DNA from 4 places in the Pseudomonas sp. SA233 genome. Region 2 is predicted to be linked to each of the others. Evidence: riboswitches for the same ligand, from Rfam matches in the RefSeq annotation. Region 2 holds a riboswitch; each other region holds the start of a gene.
The links. Region 2 has a riboswitch for cobalamin ahead of cobO (cob(I)yrinic acid a,c-diamide adenosyltransferase). Riboswitches for the same ligand answer to the same signal wherever they lie in the genome.
Positions count from the first base shown of each region.

Region 1: linked by a shared signal. The riboswitch ahead of M1D87_RS09965 (ABC transporter substrate-binding protein) and the one ahead of cobO (cob(I)yrinic acid a,c-diamide adenosyltransferase) in region 2 are both predicted to bind cobalamin.
Region 3: linked by a shared signal. The riboswitch ahead of M1D87_RS09975 (TonB-dependent receptor) and the one ahead of cobO (cob(I)yrinic acid a,c-diamide adenosyltransferase) in region 2 are both predicted to bind cobalamin.
Region 4: linked by a shared signal. The riboswitch ahead of M1D87_RS14525 (CbtB domain-containing protein) and the one ahead of cobO (cob(I)yrinic acid a,c-diamide adenosyltransferase) in region 2 are both predicted to bind cobalamin.

Region 1 is NZ_CP096449.1:2,162,409-2,169,393, reverse strand. It holds gene M1D87_RS09970 (DUF1624 domain-containing protein) at 1-1,091, shown strand, start outside; cobalamin riboswitch at 1,120-1,317, shown strand; gene M1D87_RS09965 (ABC transporter substrate-binding protein) at 1,429-2,439, shown strand; gene M1D87_RS09960 (FecCD family ABC transporter permease) at 2,439-3,455, shown strand; gene M1D87_RS09955 (ABC transporter ATP-binding protein) at 3,452-4,240, shown strand; gene M1D87_RS09950 (OprD family porin) at 4,257-5,597, shown strand; gene M1D87_RS09945 (DUF2059 domain-containing protein) at 5,709-6,188, shown strand; gene M1D87_RS09940 (sensor domain-containing diguanylate cyclase) at 6,267-6,985, shown strand, end outside.
Region 2 is NZ_CP096449.1:1,353,817-1,360,801, reverse strand. It holds gene M1D87_RS06330 (cobyrinate a,c-diamide synthase) at 1-642, opposite strand, end outside; gene cobO (cob(I)yrinic acid a,c-diamide adenosyltransferase) at 639-1,250, opposite strand; cobalamin riboswitch at 1,369-1,588, opposite strand; gene M1D87_RS06320 (hypothetical protein) at 1,756-2,334, shown strand; gene M1D87_RS06315 (hypothetical protein) at 2,901-3,047, opposite strand; gene M1D87_RS06310 (PQQ-dependent sugar dehydrogenase) at 3,812-5,158, shown strand; gene M1D87_RS06305 (C40 family peptidase) at 5,124-5,657, opposite strand; gene M1D87_RS06300 (C40 family peptidase) at 5,797-6,450, opposite strand; gene hda (DnaA regulatory inactivator Hda) at 6,576-6,985, opposite strand, start outside.
Region 3 is NZ_CP096449.1:2,170,663-2,177,647, forward strand. It holds gene M1D87_RS09975 (TonB-dependent receptor) at 1-1,137, opposite strand, end outside; cobalamin riboswitch at 1,247-1,454, opposite strand; gene nhaR (transcriptional activator NhaR) at 1,490-2,383, opposite strand; gene M1D87_RS09985 (hypothetical protein) at 2,517-2,756, shown strand; gene M1D87_RS09990 (TerC family protein) at 2,786-3,538, shown strand; gene M1D87_RS09995 (hypothetical protein) at 3,670-3,846, opposite strand; gene M1D87_RS10000 (peptidase C39 family protein) at 4,012-4,746, shown strand; gene M1D87_RS10005 (NAD(P)/FAD-dependent oxidoreductase) at 4,867-6,150, opposite strand; tRNA gene M1D87_RS10010 (tRNA-Val) at 6,352-6,428, shown strand; tRNA gene M1D87_RS10015 (tRNA-Val) at 6,595-6,671, shown strand; gene M1D87_RS10020 (SPOR domain-containing protein) at 6,803-6,985, shown strand, end outside.
Region 4 is NZ_CP096449.1:3,112,432-3,119,416, forward strand. It holds gene M1D87_RS14520 (GNAT family N-acetyltransferase) at 1-425, shown strand, start outside; cobalamin riboswitch at 837-1,059, shown strand; gene M1D87_RS14525 (CbtB domain-containing protein) at 1,153-1,341, shown strand; gene M1D87_RS14530 (CbtA family protein) at 1,351-2,037, shown strand; gene M1D87_RS14535 (cobalamin biosynthesis protein) at 2,037-2,423, shown strand; gene cobM (precorrin-4 C(11)-methyltransferase) at 2,455-3,207, shown strand; gene M1D87_RS14545 (DUF1272 domain-containing protein) at 3,274-3,516, shown strand; gene M1D87_RS14550 (response regulator transcription factor) at 3,736-4,350, shown strand; gene M1D87_RS14555 (transporter substrate-binding domain-containing protein) at 4,364-6,985, shown strand, end outside.

The sequences.
Region 1 (6,985 bases), 810 kb from region 2:
TCCTGTTCATGCTCCTGGACCACGTTCGTGAAACCTTCTTCCTGCACCGCCAGGTCAGTGACCCGATGGCCATCGATACCACCGAGCCCACGCTGTTCTTCAGCCGCACCCTGGCCCACCTGTGCGCGCCGGTGTTCGTCTTGCTGACCGGCCTTTCAGCCTGGCTGTATGGCGAGAAACACCAGGGCCGCGGCGATGTCTCGGCGTTCCTGTTCAAGCGCGGGCTGTTCCTGGTGGTGCTGGAGTTCACCCTGGTCAATTTCGCCTGGACCTTCCAGCTGCCGCCCAGCGTCATCTACCTGCAAGTGATCTGGGCCATCGGCGTGAGCATGATCGCCCTGTCGCTGCTGGTGTGGTTGCCACGTGCCGCCCTGATCGCCGTGGGCGCAATCATCATCGCCGGCCACAACCTGCTCGATGGCCTGCACTTCGGGGTCGAATCCGCCCTGCACGTGCCATGGGCGATCCTGCATGACCGGGGCTGGCTGGAGTTCTCCGAAAGCCTGCGCCTGCGCACCTCCTACCCGGTGCTGCCGTGGATCGGTGTCATCGCCCTGGGCTACGGCTTGGGTCCTTGGTTCGCCCGCGCGAGCGAGGCCGGCCAACGCCAGCATCGCCTGCTGCTGGCCGGGCTGATCGCGCTGCTGGGCTTTGTCGTGCTGCGCCTGGTCAACGGCTACGGCGAGGCACCATGGAGCGTTTACCCGACCGTCACGCAAACCCTGATGAGCTTCTTCAACATCACCAAGTACCCGCCGTCGCTGCTGTTCCTGGCCCTGACCCTGGGCTGTGGCCTGCTGTTGCTGCGCGCCTTCGAACGCGCCGGCCAGGCCCGCTGGATCAGTGCCCTGGCGGTGTTCGGCGCGGCACCGATGTTCTTCTACCTGCTGCACCTGTATGTACTGAAGCTGCTGTACCTGGCCAGCGTGGCGCTGTTCGGCCGCAACCATGGCGACTACTTCGGCTTCGATGGCATCGCCGCGGTGTGGCTGGGGGCAGTGCTGCTGGCAGTTTCGCTGTACCGGCCGGTGCGCTGGTTCGCCCGCCTGAAGGCGCGGCGGCGCGACATCACCTGGCTGAAGTACTTCTGAAAAGCGTTTTCACCCGGCGGCACGATGGTCTACCATGCCGGCCGCCGGTTTCCACCACGGAATCAATAGGGAATCCCAGGCCCGCCAATTCGGGCCAAACGGAACTGCCCCCGCAACTGTAGGTGCCGAGCCTGCTCCATCAATGCCACTGGGCCACGAACCCGGGAAGGCCGGAGCCAGGCCATGACGCACCAGTCAGGAGACCTGCCGGCCTACATTCACCAACCGGCGGGGTGTCCGGGATTGGCCATCAGTGTTGCCCCTGCCGCCAGCTGGGGCTCGGCGATGCCTGTCCGTGCGTTCCTCACCCGAACTGTCCGATAGGAGATCGCCCAGCATGCTGCCCCGTTTTGCCACCCTGCTCGCCGGCCTCGGCCTCACCGGCCTGGCCCAGGCTGCTGCCACCCACTACCCGCTGACGGTCGACAACTGCGGCAAGCCGCAAACCTTCGCCCAGGCGCCGCAACGCGCGGTCACCATTGGCCAGGCCAGTACCGAGATGCTCTACGCGCTGGGGCTGGGCGACAAACTGGCGGCCACCTCGCTGTGGTTCAACAATGTGCTGCCCGAGTACCAGGTGCAGAACGCCAAGGTGCCTCGCCTGGCCGACAACGAGCCCAGCTTCGAGGCGGTAGTGGGCAAGCGCCCGCAACTGGTGACGGTGCAGTTCGAATGGATGGTCGGTGCCCAGGGGGCGGTCGCCACCCGCGAACAGTTCGATGAACTGGGCATCCCCACCTACCTGCTGCCATCGGACTGCGAAGGCAAGGACAACCTGGTGGGTGCCGATGGCACCCGCCTGCAGGCGTTCCAGGTCGACACTATCTACAAGAGCGTCAGCCAGCTGGCGGCAATCTTCGACGTGCAGGACCGTGGCACAGCCCTGAATGCCGAGCTCAGAGGCCGCCTGGACAGTGCCAAGGCGCAACTGGTCGACAAGGACCTGTCCGCCACCTCGGCGCTGTTCTGGTTCTCCAGCGCCGACCTGCACATCGACCCCTATGTGGCGGGCCGCCAGGGGGTCGCCGATTTCATGCTGCGCACCCTTGGCGTGCGCAACGTGGTCGAGTCCAGCGAAGAATGGCCGACCGTAGGCTGGGAAACCCTGGCCAAGGCCAACCCCACCTGGCTGATCATTGCCCGCATGGACCGCCGCCGCTACCCCGCCGACGACTACCAGAAGAAGCTGGCATTCCTGCGTAGCGACCCGGTGACGCGCAACATGGACGCGGTGAAGCACGACCGCATCATCATCCTCGACGCCGACGCCATGCAGGCCGGCATTCGCTTGTTCAGCGGCCTGCAGACACTGGCCGCCGCCTTCGCCAGCGGCAAAGCAGCCCAGTGATGATGCGCCTGCTACCCTGCATCGCCGTTGCCCTGGCCGCCCTGTTGGCGGCCCTGCTGGCCGGCACCGCCATCGGCGAAACCAACCTGTCGCCCGGCGTGGTCGGCCAGGTACTGGCCAACCACCTGTGGCAGGCCGGCTACCCGGTCGACCCGATCGACGCCGGCATCGTCTGGAACTACCGCCTGCCCCGCACCCTGGTTGCCGCGGCCTGCGGCGCCGGCCTGGCCACCTGCGGCGTGATCCTCCAGGCACTGTTGCGCAACCCGTTGGCCGAGCCTTACCTGCTGGGGCTGTCTGCCGGCGCCTCGACCGGTGCGGTGCTGGTGGGCCTGCTGGGCTTCGGCAGCCTGGCGCTGAGCATGTCCGGCGGCGCGTTCATCGGTGCCCTGGCAGCGTTCGCTTTGGTACTGTTGCTGGCCCGGGCAGCCGGCCCCAGCAGCAACAATGCCCAGGTGATCCTTGCCGGGATCGCCGGCTCGCAACTGTTCAACGCCCTTACCGCCTTCCTCATCACCATGTCGGCCACCGCCGAGCAGGCGCGCGGCATCCTGTTCTGGCTGCTGGGCAACCTCAGTGGCGTACGTTGGCCTTCGGTGTGGCTGGCCGTGCCAGTTGTACTGTTCGGGCTGTTGGTGTGCCTGTGGCATCGCCGTGCCTTGGATGCCTTCACCTTCGGTGCCGACTCGGCGGCGTCGCTGGGCATCCCGGTGCGGCGTACCCAATTGCTGCTGATCAGCTGCGCGGCGCTGGTGACCGCGGTGATGGTGTCCATCGTCGGCGCCATCGGTTTTGTCGGGCTGGTGATCCCCCATGCCCTGCGCCTGCTGCTCGGCCCCGGGCACAGCCGCCTGCTGCCCGCCAGCGCACTGGGCGGGGCACTGTTCCTGATTGCCGCCGACATCCTGTCGCGCATCTTGATCCCTGGCCAGGTGATCCCCGTGGGCGTAGTCACGGCTCTGCTCGGCGCACCGGTCTTCGCGCTGATCCTGGTCAGCCGCCGGGGGCGCCCATGACGGTCATGACGGCGCTACAGCTGGCCCCCTTGAGTTGCCAGAACCTGGGGCTGCAACTGGCCGGCAATACCGTGCTCAGCGATATCGAACTGAGCGTTGTCGCCGGTGAAACCCTGGGCGTCGTCGGCCCCAACGGTTCCGGCAAGTCCTCGCTGCTGAAGGTGCTGGCCGGGCTGCGCAAGCCAGGCAACGGCAGTGTGCAGTTGCTGGGCGAACCGCTGGCACAGTTGCCCCGCCGCCGTGTCGCCCAGGCCTTGGCGCTGGTCGAACAGCAGGCCGACACCCTCGATGCGATCAGCGTGTTCGATGCCGTTGCCCTGGGCCGCACCCCCTGGCTGTCGGTGCTGGCGCCGTTCTCCCGGGAAGACCGTGTGATCGTCGAGCAAGCCCTGGCCGACCTCGACGCTTTGCACCTGCGCGCACGCCTTTGGGGGTCGCTGTCCGGGGGCGAGCGCCAGCGCGTGCACATCGCCCGAGCCCTGGCACAGCGGCCGCAGGTGCTGCTGCTGGACGAGCCGACCAACCACCTGGATATCCAGCACCAGCTGAGCCTGTTGCAACAGGTGCAGGCCCTGCCGGTGACCACCCTGGTGGCCCTGCACGACCTCAACCAGGCGCTCACCTGCGACCGCGTCGCGGTGCTCGACAAGGGCCGCCTGGTCGCCCTCGGCAAACCGCTCGAGGTGCTTACACCCGAGCGCCTGCTGAACACCTTCGGCGTGCACGCCCATTACCTCATCGACCCCTTCGACGGCGCGCACATCCTGCGTTTTCGCGCCCCCTGAACAGGAAGTTCTGCCCATGCCGCGCCCTGTCGTTTTGCTGCTCGCCAGCGCCCTGCTCGCGCCCCCTGCGCTGGCCGACTCCGCCCAATCGCAAAGCAACGGTTTTGTCGAGGATGGCCGCTGGAGCCTGCTCAACCGCAGCGTATTCGACCAGCGCGACTACAAGCATGGCGGGCGCAACAGTGCCGGGCGCAACGCCTACAAGCCGCGCGATGAACGTAGCGGCAAGGCCGAGGAATGGGCCTATGGCCTGATGGGCACCTTCCGGTCCGGTTTCACCCAGGGGCTGATTGGTGTCGGGGTCGACGCCCACGCCTACCTGGGCGTGCAACTCGACAGCGGTGGCGGGCGCGTGGGCAAGGCACGCTTGCTCGGGGTGGATAACGAGGGGCACCCGAAGAACGAATACAGCCGTGCCGGCGCAGCATTGAAACTGCGCATGGCCAATACTGTGCTGTCCTACGGTGAGCAACGGGTCAAGACCCCGGTGTTCAGTTCATCCGACAGCCGCCTGCTACCCGAGACAGCGACCGGGTTCTTCCTTGACAACGCCGAGTTCGACGACCTCAGGCTGGTGGCCGGGCACTTCAATGAAAACACCGACCGCAATGCATCCAGCCACGACCAAGGCTTCGTGGTGAACTACTCCAATGGCCGCCAAGGCAACAGCTTCGACCTGGCCGGCGTGGTGTGGAACCCCGGCGCCGCCTTCAGCGGCAGCCTGTACACCTCACGTTACCAGGACAGCTGGAACCAGCATTACCTGGGCAGCACCCTAAGCCATGCCCTGGATGAGCGCCGCAGCCTCACCCTCGACCTCAACCTTTACCGCACCACCGACACCGGCAAGGCGCTGTCCGGGCGCATCGACAACACCACCTGGAGCCTCGTCTCGCGTTACGACCATGGGCCGCACGGTTTCAGCCTGGGCTGGCAGCAGGTGGACGGCAACACGCCATTCGACTACGTGACGCGAGGGGCGATCTTCATTGCCAACGCGGTGCAGATGTCGGACTTCAACGCGCCGAACGAAAAGTCGTGGCAGGCGCGCTATGACCTGAACATGGGCGCCTACGGCGTGCCGGGGTTGAACCTGACGGCGTTGTACGTGCGCGGGTTCGATATCGACGGTACCCATGTCGACCCTGCGGGAGGGTATGCCTACCTGGGGTATGGCAAGGGGGGCAAGCATTGGGAGCGCGACCTGGAGGCACGCTATGTGGTGCAGAGCGGCAAGGCCAAAGGCACCGCGTTTTCGCTGCGGCATAACGTGCATCGGGGCAATACGGCGCAGGCGGAGCTGGATGGGGACCAGATACGCTTGGCGGTGGAATGGCCGTTGGGGGGTGGGTTCTGATGTATCGCGTTGCCTGAAAAATCCTGGTGCCGCGCAGCGGCCCGCAAAATCCATCAGGCGACCACAACTGCCGTATAATCGGCAGTACTCACTGCCCAACCAGGCCACACCATGCCTCGCCTCCAGAAGTTGCTGTTGCCCCTGCTGCTGACTGCAGCCCTCACCGCCTGCGACCAGAAACCCTCCCGCGAAGAACAGATCCTGGCCCAGCTGCCGCTGCAGGATGCCTACACGCACAACATCGAGCGCATGGCCGCGCTGCTCGGCCGCACGCACCCGCAGCTGTCGCAGGCGACCATCCAGGGCGTGCTGCGCAAGCACCTGACGGTCGAGGACCAGCGCCAGGACCTGTTCCGCCTGTACAGCGAAAAGAACTTCAGCGATGCCGAGTTCGCCACCATCGTCGAGGCCACCCGGGACCCGGCCAAGGCCCGCGCCCTGGAAGACACCGAGGCCGGCAAGCGCCTGAGCGAGAAGCTCACTGCCCTGATGCGCGAATCGGCCCGCGACGCAAAGGTGCAGGCCTTGGCGCAGCAGCGCATGCAACAGGTTGAAGACGAGCTGGACTCGCTGGAAAACGCAGGCTCCTGAACGCAGTTCCCCACTGCGCCCATAACGCGTAATGTTGCCAACATTTCGTAGCCGGTTTTTGATCACTCGAGGTCAGGATTGCCACACACCAAGCACGGACTGCGCCTGGATCTACGCACACTCATTCTGGTGCTTTGCGCCCTTACCGCCGTGGTGATGCTGTGCGCCAGCTATTTCGCCAGCTACCGGGTGCAACGCCAATTGCTGATCGACCACGCCCTGGAAGCCAACCGGGTGTATGCGATGAAGCTGGCCAGCATTACCGAGACTTTTATCGGCAACGCCTTGCAACAGCTGTCCTTCAGCGCGGGCGTGCAAGGCCGCCAGCTGGGTGACGCCGTCGCCCTGCAGGCGGAGGCCGAGCGTGTCCTGAGCCAGAGCATGGCCTTCAATTCCACGTTCGTGATCGATGCCAACGGGGTGCTGCTGGCGGTTTCTCCCGCCCCCTTGCGGCACCTGGTCGGCAGGCACATGCATTCTCCCGGTGTCCAGGAGGCGCTACAGGCGCGCCGCCCACTGGTGTCGACGCCCTACATTTCGGCGGCCAACAACCTGGTGGTGGCGCTGTCGCAACCCATTTACGACAGCAACGGCCGCTACCTGGGGTATGTCGGCGGCAGCCTGTACCTGCGTGAACACAACATTCTCAACAGCCTGCTGGGCGAGCATTTCTACAAGGACGGTTCCTACCTGTACGTGGTCGACCGCAACCGCCGCCTGCTGTACCACCCCGACAGTCAGCGGGTGGGTACGGTGGTTGAGGGCAATGCACTGATCGACCAGCTGGCGGGCCTGGG
Region 2 (6,985 bases):
GCAACTGGCGCCAAGCGCCTCGGCAGCGGCATCCAGGCGAGCGTCCAGGTCGTTCAGCTCGCTGGCCTGGACCAGCCCCAGGTGACGGCTGGGTAGCTCTATACCGCGCTCGCGGGACAAGCCGCCATACCAGCGCAGGCCTTCGGTCAGGCTACCTTCCAGCAGCTGCGCGTGGCGCAGGCTGCCCACCCGGTTGGCCAACACACCGGCAAACGGCAGGTCCGCCTGGTAGCGTGCCAGGCCCAGGGCCAGCGCGCCGAAGGTCTGGGCCATGGCCGTGCCGTCGATCACCGCCAGCACCGGCACGCCGAAGTGGCGCGCCAGGTCGGCGCTGGACGGCGTGCCGTCGAACAGCCCCATCACCCCTTCGATCAGGATCAGGTCGGCCTCGCCGGCGGCTTCCCACAGCAGGCGGCGGCTTTCATCGGCGCCGATCATCCACAGGTCGAGCTGGTACACCGGCGCGCCGCTGGCTCGCTCAAGGATCATCGGGTCGAGAAAGTCGGGGCCGCACTTGAACACCCGCACTTTGCGCCCAAGGTTGCGGTGCAGCCGGGCCAACGCGGCGGTGACGGTGGTCTTGCCCTGACCAGAGGCCGGTGCCGCGATCAGTACGGCAGGGCAATGGCGCGGCTGGCTCACAGTTCCACGCCCTTCTGTGCACGTATACCGGCCTGGAACGCGTGCTTGAGCATGCCCATTTCGGTAACGGTGTCGGCCAGCTCGATCATCTCGGGTTTCGCGGCACGGCCAGTGACGATCACATGCTGCATCGGTGGGCGGGCCTGGATGTCGGACAGCACCTGGTCAAGGTCGAGGTAGCCGTGCTTGAGGGCGATGTTCAGTTCATCGAGCACCACGAACTGCACGCTCGGATCTTGCAGCAACTGGCGCGAAACGGCCCAGGCTGCTTCGGCGGCGGCAATGTCGCGCTGGCGATCCTGGGTTTCCCAGGTAAAGCCCTCGCCCATCACGTGGTAGCGCACCTGCTCGGGGAAGCGGCGGAAGAACAGCTCTTCGCCGGTGCTGTTGCGGCCCTTGATGAACTGCACCACACCGCACTGCATGCCATGGCCCAGGGCGCGCGCGAGCATACCGAAGGCCGAGCTGCTCTTGCCCTTGCCGTTGCCGGTCAGCACCAGCAGCAGGCCGCATTCGTTGGGGGAATTGGCGATGCGTTCGTCGATGATCGCCTTCTTGCGCTGCATGCGCGCCAGGTGGCGTTCGTCGCGTTCGGTGGATTCGCTCATCAGGGTTCTCCGCTGGCTGTCGCCACGGCAACGCGGCGACAGGTAAAAGGCGGGCAGACGGAGAACGCGCAGGGGCCGTGGCCGTACGCCACGGTGCACCGCGCATCACCCTCCGTGATGCCGTTGGCAGTATCAGGCCGGTCTCCGGGCTTGTGAGCGGGCCTTGGCCCAGGCCTGCGCGCCTTCCCGGGTGCTGGCACCCAGTGGCCCTGCGCGGCCGCGACTCACCTACCGTTGCGGGGGCAGCGCCGGAATCGCGCCATGCTGGCACCCACCGGCTTCCCAGTTTCACCCTGCCCAGTCGGGGCTGGCAGGGCACCTGAAACACGCGCGAAGGTTAGAGGGTTGCACCGGGAGCGTCAATCGAAGCGGGCCGCTTTGCAGCCGAACAGGCTCCGCCTGGGTAATGGCCAATTCACCTGGTTGTGCCACACTGAATACAGTGATATCACATAGCCATCACTTTCAGCTGAACGCGATCACAACTACAACAGGAGAGCGCAGCATGCGAGGCCAGATCATCAACAACCCGCGCCTGGAGTTTCTTGCCCCGGTGCTGGAGCGCTGGGGCGACTGTATCGACCGCTTCAACCAGTTTGCCGGCGATGCCGAAGCACCTTACTGGCATGGCGCCGCCGCCAATACGGGGCTGCTTGCCGCAGCGGCCTGGCAAGCCGAACTGGCGGCGCTGCAGCAGTTTGCCGGCAAGAAGCAGCGCGACGAAGGTGAACACGAAGGGCGCTGCGACCTGTCGATCAGCAGTGCCGATGAAGCGCTGTACCTCAGTGTCAGTCAGCGCTGGCCAAGAATCGCGAGGCTGGACATGGCCGACGCCCTGCAGCAGACCACTGCCCTCGCGCGCCAGGTGGCCTACCCCAGCCAGTTGAAAGCTGGTGCGCTGTTCATCAGCCCGTGGAAGGCTGGCCAGCATGCCAGCCCCGAGGAACTGCAGGACCTGGTCGACGATCTGCAGAAACATACCGCCTGTGCCATCGCCTGGTACTTCCCGTATGCCTACCGCAAGTTGCACAACGAGCTGGGGCAGTATTTCCCGGGGGTGGCGTTGCTGCTCAAGCAGGCTTGAAGCAACTTCGGCTCGGGCCGGGCGACGTGGCTTCTATGGGAGCGGGCGTGCCCGCGAAGAATCCAACGCGGTGGCTGGCACCGGCTGCGCCGGTGTTCGCGGGCGCGCCCGCTCCCACAGAGCCCCTGCTAAACCTTTCAGTTATATGCGGCTCCGGTTTTGCCGTCTGTGTATTTCGAGTCCTCGGCGGTCATTCGAGGCTCTTGTCGTAGTGAACGACCACCAGCCGCGGCTAAACAGTATGGTGGCAGCTGTACGTGGGTTAGCCAACCGGGACGTCAGGCACCCGGCGCACCCGCAGGTGCCCCACACACAGCCGCCATAAGGCGTCAATGCCGATTACTCGGTATTGCTCAACTGCGGTGTCTGACGATTTCGGGCGGCTAACCCGGTCATTGAAGGTCAACGACATGCCGAGACTAGAGGCCGCATTTGGCGCGCGCAACGGAGAATAGGTGTTAAGAATATCTTTGGGAAACGGCCTACAAGAAAGGTGTTAAATCTGATTCTTGGTCTCGCCCCGACGCCACCTTTGCAACAGCAGCGCATCTCACTGGCGCATTGAGTCACCACCAGACCTGCATGCTCTTGCTCTTGCTCTTGATCTTGCTCTTGCTCTTGCTCTTGCTCTTGCTCTTGATCTTGCTCTTGATCTTGATCTTCGCGACTTCAGGAGGCCGAGCAGAGGTCTTGCGGAGGGAGGTGACGGGCATGGATGCCCGTCAAGCGCTGAGGCCCCATGGATGGGGCCTGCAGCGCGTACTCCCGGGAGCAAGACCGGCGCGAGGGAACCCCGGAGCGCAGCGCAGGGGCCGGATGATGGGAGCGCAGCGTTTTTTGGTTACTTTTTGCCGCGTTTGGCAAAAAGTGACTCGCCGTAAGGGCGAAAAGGTGAGTAAGCGTCGCCATCGTAAATGGACTATGCGCGAGATCAATACCAGTACTTTTTCCGCTCTTCGCTCTTCGCTCTTCGCTCTTCGCTCTTCGCTCTTCGCTCTTCGCTCTTCGCTCTTCGCTTTCAAGCGTGGGCTTCAACAACAAGGTCAACATTCATTTTCGAAGGTGGCGCTTAATCACCTTTCCGCCCTTACGGCGGGTCACTTTTTGTCAAACGCGACAAAAAGTAACCAAAAAACGCTGGCTCCCATCATCCGGCCCCTCCGCTTCGCTCCGGGGTCCCCTCGCTACGGGCCTGCTCCCGGGAGTACGCGCTGCAGGCCCCATCCATGGGGCCTCAGCGCTTGACGGGCATCCATGCCCGTCACCTCCCTCCGCAGTCCCTTCGCTCGGCCTCCTGAAGTCGCAATCGGTGGCGCCTGAACTATCGCGCGCTTAGAAGCAAAAGCAAAAGCAACAGCAACGGCAACGGCAACGGCAACGGCAACGGCAACGGCAACGGCAGTTGGAAAGTTGCCGGGAACCTGGCGAATGTCACCGACCTCTCAATTCATAGGCCCTGTTAGGAGGACGCCGCCCCATGAAACACCTGACGCCTTGGTTATTGGCCGCCAGCCTGACTGCCTGCGGCGAAACCGCCCTGCTGAATGTACTCGACGGTAGTGGCCCAACCCCCCAGCTGCCTGCTCCGGTCAAGACAACCCTCCCCACCGTGAATATCGCCCCGGCAGTGGGCTGGCCCAAGGACGCCAAGCCCGAGGCAGCACCAGGCACTCAGGTGAAAGCGTTCGCCAGCGGGCTCGACCACCCTCGCTGGCTATACCTGCTGCCCAACGGCGACGTCCTGGTAGCCGAAACCAATGCCCCATCCAAGCCCGAAGATGGCAAGGGCCTGCGCGGCTGGGTGATGAAGAAGGTGATGAAGCGGGCAGGTGCAGGCGTGCCCAGCGCCAACCGCATTACCCTGCTACGGGATGCCGACCACGACGGCGTGGCTGAAATCCGTACGACCTTCATCGAAGAGCTCAACTCACCGTTAGGCATGGCGCTGGTCGGCAAGGACCTGTATATCGCCAACACCGACAGGTTGCTGCGCTTTCACTATGAGCCCGGTGCCATGCAAATTCGCAATGAAGGCCAGCCAGTGGTCGAGTTGCCAGGCGGGCCGCTCAACCACCACTGGACCAAGAACGTGATCGCCAGCCCTGATGGCAAGAAGCTTTTCGTGACGGTCGGCTCCAACAGCAACGTAGGCGAAAACGGTATGGACAAGGAACAGGGGCGCGCCGCGATCTGGGAAGTGGACCCCACCAGCGGCCAGCACCGCCTGTTCGCCACCGGCCTGCGCAACCCTAACGGCCTGGCCTGGGAGCCGCACAGCGGTACGTTGTGGACGGCAGTCAACGAGCGTGACGAGATCGGTAGCGATCTGGTACCGGACTACATCACTTCCGTGAAGGACGGCGGTTTCTATGGTTGGCCCTACAGCTACTACGGCCGCCACGTGGACGAGCGCGTGCAACCGCCAGCGCCTGAAAAAGTAGCCCAGGCGCTGGTGCCCGACTACGCCGTAGGCCCACACACGGCATCGCTAGGGCTGGCATTCGCCGAACCGAACGGGCTACCACCGCCCTTCGAACAAGGGGCATTCGTGGGCCAGCACGGGTCGTGGAACCGCAAGCCACACAGTGGCTACAAGGTGATTTTCGTGTCGTTCGACCCATCAGGAAAGCCCTCGGGCAAGCCCGTAGACCTGCTTACCGGTTTTCTGGATGAGCATGGCAAGGCCCAAGGGCGCCCGGTCGGCGTAATCACCGACGGGCGTGGCGGCGTGCTGGTAGCCGATGATGTCGGCAACGTGGTCTGGCGGGTGAGCAAAGCCCCGCCTGTCCTCAGGGGTTCTGCGCCAGATGCCCTTGCGGAATGACGCGCTTGGCCTGCAGGTAAGCCTTGGCCCAGTAGCTGTTGGACAGGTAGTCCAGACGCACCGTGCCGCCGCTGGAAGGTGCATGCACGAAGCGCCCTTCCCCGACATAGATGCCCGCATGGCTGACCTGCGAGCCGCCACTGGTGGCGAAGAACACCAGGTCGCCGGACTGCAGAGACTTGGCATCCACGGTTGGCGCGCGCATTACGATCATCTCACGCGTCGAACGCGGCAGGCTTATGCCGGCAGCATCACGATAGACGTACTTGATCAGGCCACTGCAATCGAAACCGGAGTCCGGCGTATTGCCACCCCAGCGATAAGGCGTGCCCACCAGGCCGATGGCACGCATCAGCACGTCATCGGCAATCGGCGAAGGGCTGGGCTGGCTATAGGTTACCTGCGGCTGTACCACAGGGGCCGGCGCAGGCGCACGGCTGGAGCAGGCAGCCAGCAAGGCTGCCAAGGAGAGAAATGCGAAGCGCGCCATCTTTACCATGGCCAGAACATCCTGTCTGAGTCCGCTGGGCCGCAGCCGAAAAGAGTTGAGAAATTAGATTAGACGCTTTCTATAAATGCGCACGGCGGCAAGCTTTTTTCAAAGCATCGCCGCCGCGGCAGGGTACATCATTTTGCTATCAGTTGCGCGCGATATTGGTGGTCGGCGCCATGGCCAAGGCACGCTTGGCTTCGATGAAGGTCTTGCTCCAGTAGCGGTCACCGAGGCTGTCGATGCGCACACCACCGCTGCGGCGGCTGCTGGAGTGGATGAACTGGTTGTCACCCAGGTAGATGCCAGCATGGCTGACACGGCCGCGACCATTGGTGCTGAAGAACAGCAGGTCACCTGGCTTGAGCTTGTTGCGGGCCACTTTCGGGGCATCGACGTTGATCATTTCACGCGTGGAACGCGGCAGGGTGACACCCGCCTCTTCGCGGAACAGATAGCCGATGAAACCACTGCAGTCGAAGCCGGACTTCTCCGAGGTACCGCCGAAGCGATAGCGAGTGCCGATCAGCGACATGCCGCGCTCGAGAATGCTGTCAGCCAGAGCTGGCAACTGGTAAGGCTTGCTGCTGGAGAAGGTCTCCAGGTCATCTTCGGTAGCCAGCTCTTCCGGCTCGCCGAATACCGACGAGGAGGAGGCTTTGGCCTTGAAGGCCGATTGTGCGGCGATCGGGGAGTGATCCTGGGACTGCAGCTCTGAATGAGAAGCTGGGCCTTGGGCCGCGCAGCCAAAAAGCAGGGTCACGAGTGCGAGTGGCACGAGGGGTGCGAAGCGCTTCAGCATGGGCACGACCGTGTCTGTAATCCTTTAGAAGGGTGAAACTATGCCCTCTATCATGGCCATTTGCAAATTTTATCGAAAAAGATGTGACTTTTTCGTTTTGCCGCTCTGGCCCAGCGTTTTCGGGGTTACCAGCCCAGGGTTTCTTTGAGGAAAGGGATGGTGAGTTTGCGCTGTGCCTGCAACGAGGCCTGATCGAGGCGTTCCAGCAGGTCGAACAACGCGCTCATGCTGCGTGCCCCGCGGGTGAGGATGAAGTGGCCGACTTCGTCGGTAAGGTGCAGGCCACGGCGCGAAGCACGCAGTTGCAGGGCACGCAGCTTGTCTTCATCGGACAGGCCACGCATCTGGAACACTAGGGCCAGGGTCAGCCGCGACTTCAGGTCGGGCAGCTTGATCGGCAGTTCGCGCGGCGATGCCGAGGCGGCCAGCAGCAGGCGCCGGCCGCTGTCACGCAGGCGATTGAACAGGTGGAACATGGCCTCTTCCCAGTCAGCCTTGCCGGCGATCACGTGCAGGTCGTCGATGCACACCAGTT
Region 3 (6,985 bases), 820 kb from region 2:
GCGGATCTTGTTGTACTCGGCGCCGACCACGGTCTTGCTGGCCAGGCCAAACAGCCTGTGGTCGAGGGTGAAGGCCTGTCGGTCGCCGAACTGTTCCTGGTTGTGCTTGATCTGCAGATAGCTGCCGCGCAGCAACTGCTGGCGCCCGGCATCCCAGCTGTACTCCTCGGCATTGCGCCAGTGACGGCGGCTCTTGATGTAGTACAGTTGGTTGCTGGCGCTGAGGTGATCGTTCAACGTCCAGTCGGTATTCAGGCGGGTCCATTCATCGACGTAATGCTGCACGTCGTCCTGCACGTTGTAGTTCTTCTTGCGCAGGCTGCTGCGGTAGTGGCCGTCGATCAGCGGGGTGCCGTAGTAGTTGGCAGGCTGCGCATCGCCGCGGTCGTGAGCGAGGGTGAAGCTGAGGTCGTCGCTGGCATCGAAGCGCAGCGCGGCGCTCAGCGCCAGGCTGCGTGACGGGGTGCGGTCGACCCAACCGTTACCGGTTTGCTGGTTCAGGGCCAGGCGGTAGCTCAGGCGCTCACCGAGGCTGCCGCCGCTGTCCAGGCCGAGCTGCTGGCGGTCCCACGAACCGTAGCCCAGGCGCAGGTGGTTGCGTACCTCGCCGGCAAACGGCTTTTTCGGGATCACGTTGACCACCGCCCCGGTGGCGCCTTCGCCATACAGCACCGAAGCCGGGCCGCGAATGACATCGATGCGCTCGACCATCCACGGGTCGACCGGGAACGTCTGGGTGCCGGCACCGGTGTACAGGCGTGCGCCGTCGAACAAGGTCATCACCGAGCCGTGCCCGGTAAAACCGCGGGCGGACAGCCCCGTGCCGCCGTCGCCAGGGGAGCCGATGTAGCTGATGCCTGCTGAGCGGGTCACCGCGTCCTGCACGGTGAGGTTGTTGCGCTGCTGGATCTGCTCGGCGCTGATGCTGCTGGTGCTGGCCGGTGTCTCCAGGGCGCTGAGGCCCAGGCGCGAACCAGCCTGGGTCGGTGTGGCCAGGTCGATGGCGTGGCTGTCGAGCGTGTCGGTGATGGCCGTGGAGGGCAGGGCCAGTGGTTGTCGCTCGAGGTCATCGGCCAGGGCCGGCAGGGAAACGGCCAGGCAGGCCGCCAAGGGGTGAAGCTTGAAGATACGGGACATGTCGTTCCACTACTGCAGGAATGAATGGATCCCGGTGGAAAACACGCAAAGGCGCACCGTGCACGCAGGCGCACGCACGGATACCGGCCTGCGCCCGCCCACCGCGGGTTGCCAAGTGAAGCTCCAGGCCGGTCTCCGGGCTTGCGAGGGGCATGAAACCTTCACCTTCCCATGCAAGTGCACAGTGGTATCTCGAAGGGTTCGCTCGCTTACCGTTGCGGGGGCAGCGCCGGACTTGTCGTGGGCAACACGACGCACCGGCTTCCCGTTTCACCCTGCGCGCGGCGGCGCAGGGCACCTGAAACTGGCGGGCATATGACCATTGAAACGCGGGAGGCGTCAAATCTGCCTGCTACCAATGAAACAACTCTCGTCGCGCCCCCTCGGTAATCGCCACGATCCCCGGGTGCTTGACCTTGCGCTCCACCGAAATGGCATAGAACGACTCGTGCACCGCCTCGGTCTGCCCGATCAGCTCCACGCCGTACTGGCGGCACACTTCCTCGGCGATCACGCTGGGCGCAACGAAGATGCCGCTGCCCGACTGCCCGAATGCCTGCATCAATGCACTGTCATCGAACTCGCCCACGATCCGTGGCTGCACCTGCTGCTCACCCAGCCAGCGCAGCAGGCGGCTGCGTACCACGGTTTCCTGCCCGGGGATAAGCAATGGCGCATCCTGCAGGCAGGCGGGGAAGGGGCCTTCCAGGCGTTGTGCCAGCGCCGGGGTGGCGAAGAAGCTCAACCCACACTCGCCCAGTTTCTGGCTATAACCCTTGATGTCCAGGTGGCTGGGCATGGGGCTGTCGGAAATCACCAGGTCCAGGCGCTGGATCGCCAGGTCGGCCAGCAGCCGTTCGAGCTTGTCTTCGCGGCAGTTGATGCGCAGCACGTCGTCCAGCTCCATGGTCGGTGCCAGCAGGCGGTAGACGATGGACTTGGGCACCACGTCCGCCACACCCACGCGGAACAGGATCTGCTCCTGCGGGCCGGCCCGCAGCATGGCCTCCAGTTCGCTTCCCAGCTGGAACATCTGCTCGGCATAGATCAGCGTCTGGCGCCCGGTTTCGGTCAATTCCAGCTGGCGCCCCACGCGCTGAAACAGCTCCAGACCATAGGTCTGCTCGAACAGGCTGATCTGACCGCTGATGGTTTGCGGGGTCAGGTTCAACTGTTCGCTGGCGCGGGCGATGCTGCCGGTCTTGGCCACGGCCCAGAAGTAGTGCAACTGCCGATAGTTGAGCATCGGTATCGTTCCGGATTCGTAAAAACCGAAGTATAACCGCTGAAAATACGAATTTTCCGGATGTGTTGCGCTCTTTAGAATGCGACTCCATCAGGCGCCGTGTGCGCCGCCGGAACATGAAAGCGAGGAACCCATGCTGCAACTAAAATCCATCGGCACGCCGCTGGTGCTGGCCTTGGCCCTGTTCACCCTGGCCGGTTGCGAGCAGGCCGAGAAATCCGCCCAGCAGATGCTCGACCAGGCCGCGCAGTCGGCCAAGCAGGCAATCGACGACACCAACAAGGCCGCACAGCAGGCGTTGAGCGAGGCCATCGGCAGCGAAGGGCAAAAGCCCAAGGACGCCGACAACAAAGAAGACACCCAGGAAATCTGACCCCCAACCGCTGCTGCAGGATTTGAACAATGGAATACTTGCTGGAACTCGTCGCTAGCCCTACCGCCTGGGTTGCCCTGGCTACGCTGGTGGCCATGGAAGTCGTGCTGGGCATCGACAACCTGATCTTCATCTCCATCCTGACCAACAAGCTGCCGGTGGAATACCGCTCCAAGGCGCGCCGTATCGGTATCAGCATGGCCCTGGTCATGCGCCTGGCCTTGCTCAGCACGGTGGCCTGGATCGTCCAGCTGACCGACCCGGTGTTTGAAGTATTCGGCAATGCCTTCTCCTGGAAGGACGTGATCCTGATTGCCGGTGGCCTGTTCCTGCTGTGGAAGGCGACCAAGGAAATCCACGAGAACGTCGACCCGCACGGGGCCAAGGAAGAAGCCAAGGTGTCGTCGACGGTTACCCTGGGCTTTGCCGCGGCGATCTTCCAGATCCTGTTGCTGGACATCGTCTTCTCGGTAGACAGCATCATCACCGCCGTGGGCATGACCGAGCACCTGCCTATCATGATCATTGCCGTTATCACTGCCGTGATCGTCATGATGGTGGCCGCCGACCCGTTGGCCAACTTCATCAACGACAACCCGACCGTGGTGATGCTGGCCCTGGGCTTCCTGATCATGATCGGCATGACGCTGATCGCCGAAGGTTTCGGCGCCCATGTACCGAAGGGTTATGTGTACGCGGCCATGGCCTTCTCGACGGCGATCGAGATCCTCAACATCCTGGCCCGTCGGGCACGGTTGAAGCGTGAGGCGGCTGAAGGTTGATGTGAAAAAGCGGGGCGCTTGCGCCCCGTTCGCGGGTGAACCCGCTCCCACAGGTCCCCGCCGTTTCTGAAGGCAGTGGAGGACCTTGTGGGAGCGGGTTCACCCGCGAATGGGCCTCGGAAATCTCTGAATCAGTGCACCCCGGCATGCCGCCGCGACCGGCGCACAGGCTGTGGCTTGGCGGGGGCCTGCGGTGGCAGGTGGTGGTGGGAATGACGCCGCACGATACGCAGTACACCCCATAGCATGGCGGCTGCAACGCTCAGCCACATGCCAACCAGCATGAGGATTGCCATGGTCAGGCTCATCTGTGCCTCCATCTCTACGGGCCGCGCTCGGTCGCCGACGCTGGCCTTCCAGACACTGCTTTAGTCTAGTCTTTCGCCTGTGACGTTCCATTGACCAAAGGTCTATTGCTTGGTCCGATTTGCTCCTAAGCGGTGTCGGACTATACCCGCGCCGCTGTCCGACCTATGATCGGTGGCCAGAGCCGGGCGCTGCCTGCCCGGCGTTGGAGCAAGCGAGTGTCCATGCAGCAACCTTCCTTCAAGACCATCCCTCGTCGGCTGCTGGCTGCCTGCCTGGTTGCAGCCAGCCTGGCCGGTTGCGCCAGCGCACCCTCCGGCAACCTCAAGGGCCTGCCGCAGCGGGTCGAGATCAGCAGCGTGCCGTTCTACCGTGGCAACGCCAACCACAGCGGGGCCATGGCATTGGCGGCAGTGCTGTCGCAACAGGGGGCTCCGATCACGCCGGGGCTGCTGGACAAGCCGCTGAACCTGCCGCAGGGCGCCGAGGCGCTGGACACCAGCATCCCCCGGGTGGCGCGCGACTACGGCATGGTGGTGTATCCGCTGGACAAGCAGCTGGACGCGCTGTTGACCCAGGTGGCGGCGGGCAACCCGGTGCTGCTGCGTTACGAGGATGGTTCGGCCTGGTGGAGCGAGCCACGCTACGCCGTGCTGATCGGCTACGACCGCTACAAGCAGCGGGTGCTGTTGCGCTCGGGCATGCACCGCCGGCAGTTGATGGCGTTCGATGACTTTGCCTCGGCGTGGGCGAAGCTTGGGAGCTGGGCGGTGCTGGTGCAGCCACCTCGGCAGCTGCCAGCCCAGGTGGACCGCCAGCGCTGGTTGCAGGCTGCCGATGAACTGGCCCGGGCGGGGCAGGAGATTGCGGCGAAGCAGGCTGTGAGTAGCCTGAACAAATAGCTTTGTCTGTACCGGCCCTTTCGCGGGTAAACCCGCTCCCACAGGAAACCCGCTGCCCTCAGGTCCAGTGATGTCCCTGTGGGAGCGGGTTTACCCGCGAAGAGGCCAGCCCTGCCTACATCAGAAGCCCAGGCGATCGCGCAGGCTGTAGTACCAGGCCCCAATGGCGCTGAACGGCACGCGCAGCATCTGGCCACCCGGGAACGGGTAGTGCGGCAGGCCGGCGAAGGCGTCGAAACGCTCGGCCTGGCCACGCATGGCCTCGGCCAGCACCTTGCCCGCCAGGTGGGTGTAGGTCACGCCGTGACCCGAGCAGCCCTGGGAGTAGTAGATATTGTCGCCGATACGGCCAACCTGTGGCAGACGCGACAGGGTCAGCAGGAAGTTGCCGGTCCAGGCGTAGTCGATCTTCACGTTTTTCAGTTGCGGGAAGGCCTTGAGCATCTTCGGACGGATGATCGCCTCGATGTTGGCCGGGTCACGCGCGCCGTACACCACGCCACCACCGAAAATCAGGCGCTTGTCGCTGGTCAGGCGGTAGTAGTCGAGCAGGTAGTTGCAGTCCTCGACGCAGTAGTCCTGCGGCAGCAGGGTGCGCGCCAGTTCGTCGCCCAGCGGTTCGGTGGTGATCACCTGGGTGCCGCATGGCATGGACTTGCTGGCCAGCTCCGGCACCAGGTTGCCCAGGTAGGCGTTGCCGGCGACGATGATGAACTTGGCGCGGACCTTGCCCTGCGGGGTGTGCACCACCGGGTTGGCGCCGCGCTCGATGCGTACGGCCGGGGTTTGCTCATAGATGATGCCGCCCAGCGACTCGACCGCAGCGGCTTCGCCCAGGGCCAGGTTCAGCGGGTGGATATGGCCGCCGCTCATGTCCAGCATGCCGCCCACATAGTTGTCGCAGGCGACCACTTCGCGGATGCGCTTCTGGTCCATCAGCTCCAGCTGGTTGTGGCCGAAGCGTTCCCACAGGCGCTTTTGCGACTCCAGGTGGCCCATCTGCTTGCTGGTGAGGGCAGCGAACACGCCACCGTCCTTCAGGTCGCACTGGATGTTGTACTTGGCCACGCGCTCACGAATGATGCGCCCGCCTTCGAAGGCCATGTGGCCCAGCAGTTGGGCCTGCTTGGGGCCGACGGTGCGCTCGATGACGTCGATGTCGCGGCTGTAGCTGTTGACGATCTGGCCGCCGTTGCGGCCCGATGCGCCGAAGCCGACCTTGGCTGCTTCGACGATGCTCACCTTGAAGCCGTTCTCCAGCAGGAACAGGGCGCTGGACAGACCGGTGTAGCCGGCGCCGATGATGCACACATCGGTTTCCACCTCACCCTGCAGCGCCGGACGTGGCGGCACCGGGTTGGCCGAGGCGGCGTAGTAGGACTGGGGGTAGGGGGTGTTAGCCATGCTGCAGGAACCTCGTGTTTTATATTTTTAACGAATGTACCGATGCTATCAATAATAATAAACACCCGCTAGTCGTCCGTTGAAAATCCTTTACTCGGTCCCCGCCAGCACTTTTCTATAAAGAGTTTAAGATTCAGTAGGTTAGCGCGAAAAAAAGTGTTGACAGGGTTTTTGGAATGGGTAGAATGCGCACCACACGACAGGCACATAGCTCAGTTGGTTAGAGCACCACCTTGACATGGTGGGGGTCGTTGGTTCGAGTCCAATTGTGCCTACCAAATCGAAGAAGGGGTGATCCGCAAGGGTCACCCCTTTTTTCATTGGGTTCTCGCGGCCTGGTGCTGCGCAGCAGGCCCTTATGCACGAATTCGCAAAGTTTTTGATTTTTCTGAAAAAAACGCTTTACAGGTACGCATTCGATCACTAATATGCGCACCACACGACAGGCACATAGCTCAGTTGGTTAGAGCACCACCTTGACATGGTGGGGGTCGTTGGTTCGAGTCCAATTGTGCCTACCAAATCGAAAAAGGGCGATCAGTAATGATCGCCCTTTTTGCTGTGTGCATGAAGCAGCGTGTAACGTTTGGTCGCGGTTCGGGGCATTGCCCGGCGTGCTAGAATCCGCCCCTTCGAATCTGGAGGTACACGCGTGCGCAAACTGGCTGTGGTAATGGCAGTGCTCGCCCTGGCGGGCTGTGAGAACGAGGTCGAAGGCGTGCACAAACAGGTGGCCGAACACCTGCACAACCCCAAGACCGCCAAGTTCGGCAACGTGCGGATCGACACCCAGGGCACCATCTGTGGCCAGGTCCGTGGCAAGGATGATGCCGGG
Region 4 (6,985 bases), 1.8 Mb from region 2:
TCATCACCGAACTGGCAGAGTACGAACGCGCCCGCCACGAGGTGATCGCGAGCGTTGCCGATATCGAGCACAGCCTTTTTGGCGAGGGCAGCACCGTGCATAGCCTGATGTGCGAGCGCGATGGCCGGGCAATCGGCTTTGCCGTGTATTTCTACAGCTACTCGACCTGGCTCGGGCGCAACGGCATCTACCTGGAAGACCTGTACATAACGCCCGAGCAGCGCGGCGACGGTGCCGGACGGCAATTGCTGCGGCACATCGCCCGCGAGGCGGTGGCGAAGAATTGCGGACGGCTGGAATGGAGCGTACTGGACTGGAACGAGCCGGCTATCGGCTTCTATCAGAAGCTGGGGGCCGAAGCGCAGGATGAGTGGGTGCGCTACCGGTTGGATGGCGAGAAGCTGGCGGCGTTTGCCCGGGGCTGACCGGGGGGATGCTCACGGCATAGACCACTACAGGCCGAACCGGCTTACATGAGGGCTTGAGTGTGCATGCCTTGAGCTTTTCAGCGCCTGTGAGATCGAGCGCCGCCCGCGCGGCGCTTCGCGGCACAAGGCCGCTCCTACATCTGTTTCCGGCCAATTACTCCTGTGCCAAGTGGGTTGCCGCCTTGGTGCTTGGCTGAAGATTGATGAGGAGCAGTCGTGCGCCCTTCGATATCGGAATGGAACAAACAAGACGGACAGAGGTGAACTCACAGGAGTAACTGGCCCGAAACAGATGTAGGAGCGGCCTTGTGCCGCGAAGCGCCGCGCGGGCGGCGCTCGATCTCCCAGGCACTGCAAAACCAAAGCCCTACCATCAGGGCAATTGACGCCAGCCCCGCCCCATGGTCTCCTTATGCCTCGCGTTCAGGTGCCCCCGATGGGGGTGAAACGGGAAACCGGTGCGTCACAGGCCCTCCAGCAGGGCCGGACAAGGCCGGTGCTGCCCCCGCAACGGTAAGCGAGCGAAGCGTCTGTACCACTGTGCCTGATCCCCGGCATGGGAAGGTGACGCTTTCCAGGAGCCTGGCTCCTCCTCGCAAGCCCGGAGACCGGCCTGGCGTTCATGAACACCCCGCGGTGGGCGGGCGCTGTTGCATTCCCCTGGGCTGCCACGCTCGGGGCTGCCGCGCTTGCCCGTTGCCCACAAAAAGCAGAGGAACGCGTCATGCCCGTCACCAGCGCCAAGCAACACAGCATTACCACCCCCGTCACCCTCAGCCAGCGTGTCGTCATCGCCATCGGCGCCAGCCTGCTGGGCCTGTGTCTGGTGTACTTCGCCGGCTTTTCGCACATCGAGGCCGTGCACAACGCCGCCCACGACACCCGCCACAGCGCCGCATTCCCCTGCCACTGAGTACGCCCGATGATCACACGCATTGCCCGCACCGCGGGCTTCAGCGGGTTGCTGGCGGCCTTGCTGCTGACCCTGCTGCAGAGCTTTTGGGTCGCCCCACTGATTCTCGAGGCAGAAACCTACGAATCCTCGGCCCCCGTTGCCGAGCACGAGCATGTTGGCGAAGTGGCAGCGCATGAACACAGCGCCGAAGCCTGGGCACCTGAAGACGGCTGGCAGCGAGTGCTGTCCACCACCGGCGGCAACCTGGTAGTCGCGGTCGGCTTCGCCCTGATTCTCACCGCCCTGTACAGCCTGCGTGAACCCAAGCGAGCCGGCACCGGCGCACTCTGGGGCCTGGCCGGCTTCGCTGTGTTCTGCCTGGCCCCGACCCTGGGCCTGCCGCCGGAACTGCCAGGTACTGCCGCAGCCGACCTGGGGCAACGCCAGGCTTGGTGGATCGGCACCGCCAGTGCCACCGCGCTGGGCCTGGCCCTGCTGGTGTTCGCTCGCCACTGGTTGCTGAGGGCGCTGGGCGCTGTGCTGCTGGTCATTCCCCATGTGATCGGTGCGCCGCAACCCGAAGTGCACGAGAGCCTGGCCCCCGCCGCCTTGGAAACCCAGTTCAAAGTGGCCTCCTGGCTGACCAACGCCGCATTCTGGCTGGCCCTGGGCCTGCTCAGCGCCTGGCTGTTCCGGCGCTCCAGCCAGGCCTGATGCCTGCCTTCTACGCCGGTTTCGGCTGTCGTCGGGGTTGCCCGGCGGATACGCTGCAAATCTTGCTACGCCAGGCCCTGGCCACCCAGGGCCTGGCGTTGGCTGACCTGCAAGGCATCGCCAGCATCAGCCTGAAGGCCGACGAACCCGGCTTGCAGCAACTGGCCGAACGCCTCGGTCTGCCTTTGGTGTTGTACGATACCGCGCAGTTGCAACCCTACGAACCCCGACTCAGCCACCGTTCCGCCGCTGCCCATGCCCACTGTGGCTGCTGGGGCGTGGCGGAGAGTGCGGCACTGGCCCTGGCCAGCCAGCGAGTTGGCACCGCCAGGTTGCTGCTGACACGCCAGGTACTGGGCCCGGCTACCCTCGCCCTGGCCTGTTGAACGTTTCCCCTCTTTCCTGCAAGGACTTTCCATGACGGTCTACTTCATCGGCGCCGGCCCCGGCGACCCGGAACTGATCACGGTCAAGGGCCAACGGCTGATCCGCCAGTGCCCGGTGATCATCTATGCCGGCTCGCTGGTGCCGGCCGCCGTGCTTGAGGGCCACCAGGCCGAGACCGTGATCAACAGCGCCGAACTGCACCTGGAACAGATCATTGCCGCCATGCGCAGTGCGCATGAGCAAGGCCAGGATGTAGCTCGGGTACACAGTGGCGACCCCAGCCTGTACGGCGCCATCGGCGAGCAGATCCGCCATCTGCAGGCGCTGGGCATCGATTACCAGATCATCCCCGGGGTCACCGCCACGGCGGCCAGCGCCGCCCTGCTCGGCTGCGAACTGACCCTGCCCCAGGTAGCTCAGACCGTTATCCTCACCCGCTATGGTGACAGCTCGCCGATGCCGCCCGGCGAGCAGCTGGGCGAGCTGGCGCGCCATGGCAGCACCCTGGCGATTCACCTGGGGGTCAAGCACCTGTCGCGTATCGTCGAAGAACTGCTGCCGCACTACGGCACGCACTGCCCGGTGGCGGTGGTGCATCGTGCCACCTGGCCGGACCAGGACTGGGTGCGCGGTACCCTCGGTGATATAGTGGAACGCGTCGCGGCCAAGGATTTCCGGCGCACGGCGCTGATCCTTGTGGGCCATGTGCTGGGCGACACACCGTTTGCCGAATCGGCCTTGTATCGCGCCGGGCACGCCCACCTGTATCGCCCTGGCGACTGAGCATTGCCAGGTTCGCCGCAGGCGTAGCAGACTCCGGTTTCCCGCCTGCAAACAGGAGTCATGCCCATGCTGGACCTACGCCCAAACTGCGAGTGCTGCGATACCGACCTGCCGGGTGACAGCCCCGATGCGCTGATCTGCTCCTTCGAATGCACCTTCTGCCGCACCTGCGCCGAAACCCGTTTCCAGGGCCGCTGCCCGAACTGCACCGGCCAGTTGGTGGCACGCCCGACACGGGTCGGCCAGGCACTGGCCAACAACCCCGCCTCAACCCAGCGCGTGAGCAAATCACACTCCGCCTGCGCATGACGACTACAAAAACAGGCATCGCCGCTTTGCCAGGGTGATGTCTTTCCCACTTTTTGTAGGACTTTTCAACAACAAGCACGTGGACTTTCAACACTTCTATACTCGGCATTACCAAACTTCGGGAATGGTCGTATCGTGCAGCGCTTCCGATAACCCCACTTGCAGACGTATTCCTGAGTGATCCAGGAAGCGGACCACATCCTGACAGGAGTTTTCTTCATGACTACCGTGCTGATCGTCGACGACCACCCCATCGTCCGGCTGTCCTTGCGCTTGTTGCTCGAACGCGAGCGCTTCCGTGTTGTCGGCGAGGTCGGCAATGGCAGCGAGGTGGCGCAGGTGGCCCGCGACCTGCGACCGGATGTGGTAATTCTCGACATCGGCCTGCCCGGCCTGGATGGCATGGAAGTGATAAAGCGCCTGCAATGCCTGGAGCCGGCGCCCAAGATCATGGTGCTGACCGGCCAGGCCACCGACCTGTATGTGCGGCGCTGCCTGGATGCTGGCATCGGCGCTTTTGTCACCAAGGAAGAAGACCACGAAGCGTTGCTGTTTGCCCTGAAGGCCCTGGTCAAGGGCTACTCGACCTTTCCGCAGATGTCGGTCAACAGCAACTCGCTGGAAAGCGAGCCGGTGCGCCTGAACAGCCTGTCCAACCGGGAAATGGAAGTGCTGCGACGCCTGGCGCGCGGCGAAAACAACAAGAATATCGGCACCTGCATGAACCTCAGTGCCAAGACCATCAGCACCTACCGGGGCCGCATCATGGAAAAGCTCAAGACCGAATCGCTGGTTGAGATGGTCGACCTGGCCAAGCGCAACAGCGTCTACTGAGCGCTCGGTGGCAATGAAGCGCCTGCTGGCAAGCGCCCTTCTGGTCATCGGCCTGGCCAATTCCGGCGCGCTGCTGGCCAACAGCGAACCCCGCCAGTTGCTGGCACGCTCGGTCAGCGCCGCCGCCCCGCTCGCGCTGTCCAGCGAAGAGCGGCAATGGCTCCAGCAACGCCAGCACCTGGTACTTGGCAGTTCGCGCCCCGACTACCCACCGCTGGAAATCAATGTCAGCCAGCGCGACTATGAAGGCCTCAGCGCCGATTACGCAGGTATCATCGCTGAACAGCTGGGCACCACCATTGAAGTACGACGCTACGACAGCCGCCACGAAGCCATCGCTGCGCTACGCGACGGCCGTATCGACCTGCTGGGCAGCTCCAACGCCTTCGAGGCAGCGGATGCCCAGCTCAGCCTCAGTTCAAGCTACGCCGACGACCTGCCGGTCATCGTCACCCGCGAGGGGCGCAGCCTGAAGAACACCCCCGACCTCGCGGGCCTGCGCCTGGCCATGGTCGATCATTACCTGCCGGCCAGCAGCGTCCGCAGCCTGTACCCCAAGGCGCAATTGAGCTTGTATCGCTCGACCCTGGCCGGGTTGGCCGCCGTCGAACTGGGCGAGGCCGACGCCTACCTGGGCGATGCCATCAGTACCGACTTCGCGATTGGCAAGAGTTACCAGGGCACACTGAAGATCGACCACTTCTGTCAGGTTGCCCCTGGCGCGTTTGCCTTTGCCATGGCCAGTGACAACCCGCGTCTGCAACAGTTGGTCAACAAGGCGCTGGCGCGTATCAGCGAAAGCGAACGCCTGAATATCCTGCGCCGCTGGAGCAGTGGCAACACCAGCCTGCTGCTGCAGCGCCACCTCACCGCCCTGACCGCCGAAGAAGAAGCCTGGATAGCTGCCAACCCCAACGTCAGCGTGCTGGTCAACACTTCGCTGGCGCCACTGACCTTCAACGACACCAAGCACCGCCCCAGCGGCATCACCCTCGAGCTGCTCAAGCAGATCTCGCTGCGCACGGGGCTGCATTTCAAGCCGGTCGAAAGCCCGTCGGCGCAAGCAATGATCGAGCGCCTGGCACGCGGGGATGCGCAGATGATCGGCGCATTGGGTTACAGCACAGACCGTTCGAAACAACTGCGTTATACCCGTCCCTACCTGGTCAGCCCACGGGTGCTGGTCACCCGTGGCGACAATGCATCACCGCCGCAGGCCATGGCGCTGGATGGCATGCGCATCGCCCTGGTACGCGGTTCGCCGCAACGGGCCGTGCTGCAACAACGCTACCCGTTGGCCAGGATGGTCGAGGTGGACAACCCGCTCGGCCTGATGGAGGCCGTGGCCAACGGTGCCGCCGACGTCGCCCTGAGCAGCCATATCAATGCCGCCTACTACATCAGCCATGTGTTCAAGGACCGCCTGCGCATTGCCAGCGTGCTCGACGACGACCCGGCCATCGCCGCCTTCGCCGTGGCCGCGGACCAGCCACAGCTGCAGGCAATCCTCGACAAGGCGCTGCTGAGCATTCCACCCGAAGAGCTGGACCAGCTGATCAACCGCTGGCGCACCACCACCCTGGTCAGTGACAGCCCCTGGCGCGACTACCGCACGCTGGCCTTGCAAGTGCTGGTGCTGTCGGCCTTGCTGCTGGCCGGGGTGGTGTTCTGGAACAGCTACCTGCGCAAGCTGATCAACCAGCGCACCGAGGCCCAGCATGCCCTGCAAGCGCAACTTGCGCTTAGCCGCGGCCTGCTTGAACAGCTGCGCCAGGCCAAGGACGACGCCGAACAGGCCAGCCAGACCAAAAGCACCTTCCTGGCCACCATGAGCCATGAAATCCGTACCCCGATGAATGCCGTGATCGGCCTGCTGGAGTTGGCCCTGGAAGACAGCCGCGGCGGCCGCTGCGACACCCAGACCCTGCAGACCGCCCACGATTCGGCCATTGGCCTGCTTGAGCTGATCGGCGATATTCTCGACATTTCCCGTATCGAATCCGGGCATATCACCCTGCAGCCAGTGCCCACCAACCTGGTAGAACTGGTACGCGCCACCGTGCGGGTGTTCGAAGGCAATGCAAGGGCCAAAGGCCTGCACCTGCACAGCGAACTGCCCGCCGCGCCGGTGTGGGTGCTGGCTGATCCGCTGCGCCTCAAGCAGGTCTTGTCCAACCTTATCAGCAACGCCATCAAGTTCACCGACAGCGGTGAAGTCCAGGCCAGCCTGCTACTGCCCTCGCCCACCGACACTGACAGCCTGGCAGTGGAGCTGAGTGTGCGAGACACCGGCATCGGCATCAGCCCAGCCGACCAGGCCCGGCTGTTCAATACGTTCGTCCAGGCCGACGGCCCCCGGGCACGCCAGGGCGCCGGCCTGGGACTGGTCATCAGCCGCACGCTGGCCGAGTTGATGGGCGGTACCTTGAACTTGCAAAGCGTCGAAGGCCTTGGCACCAAGGTGCAGGTCAGCCTGCAGCTGCCCGCCTGCGCTGCACCGGTGCATGCCGATCAGCACGACCCTGTGCTGGAAACAAGCAGCGGCCCTTTGAACGTACTGGTGGTCGACGACTACCCCGCCAACCTGCTGCTGCTGGAGCGGCAACTGCATACCCTGGGGCATCGGGTCACGCTG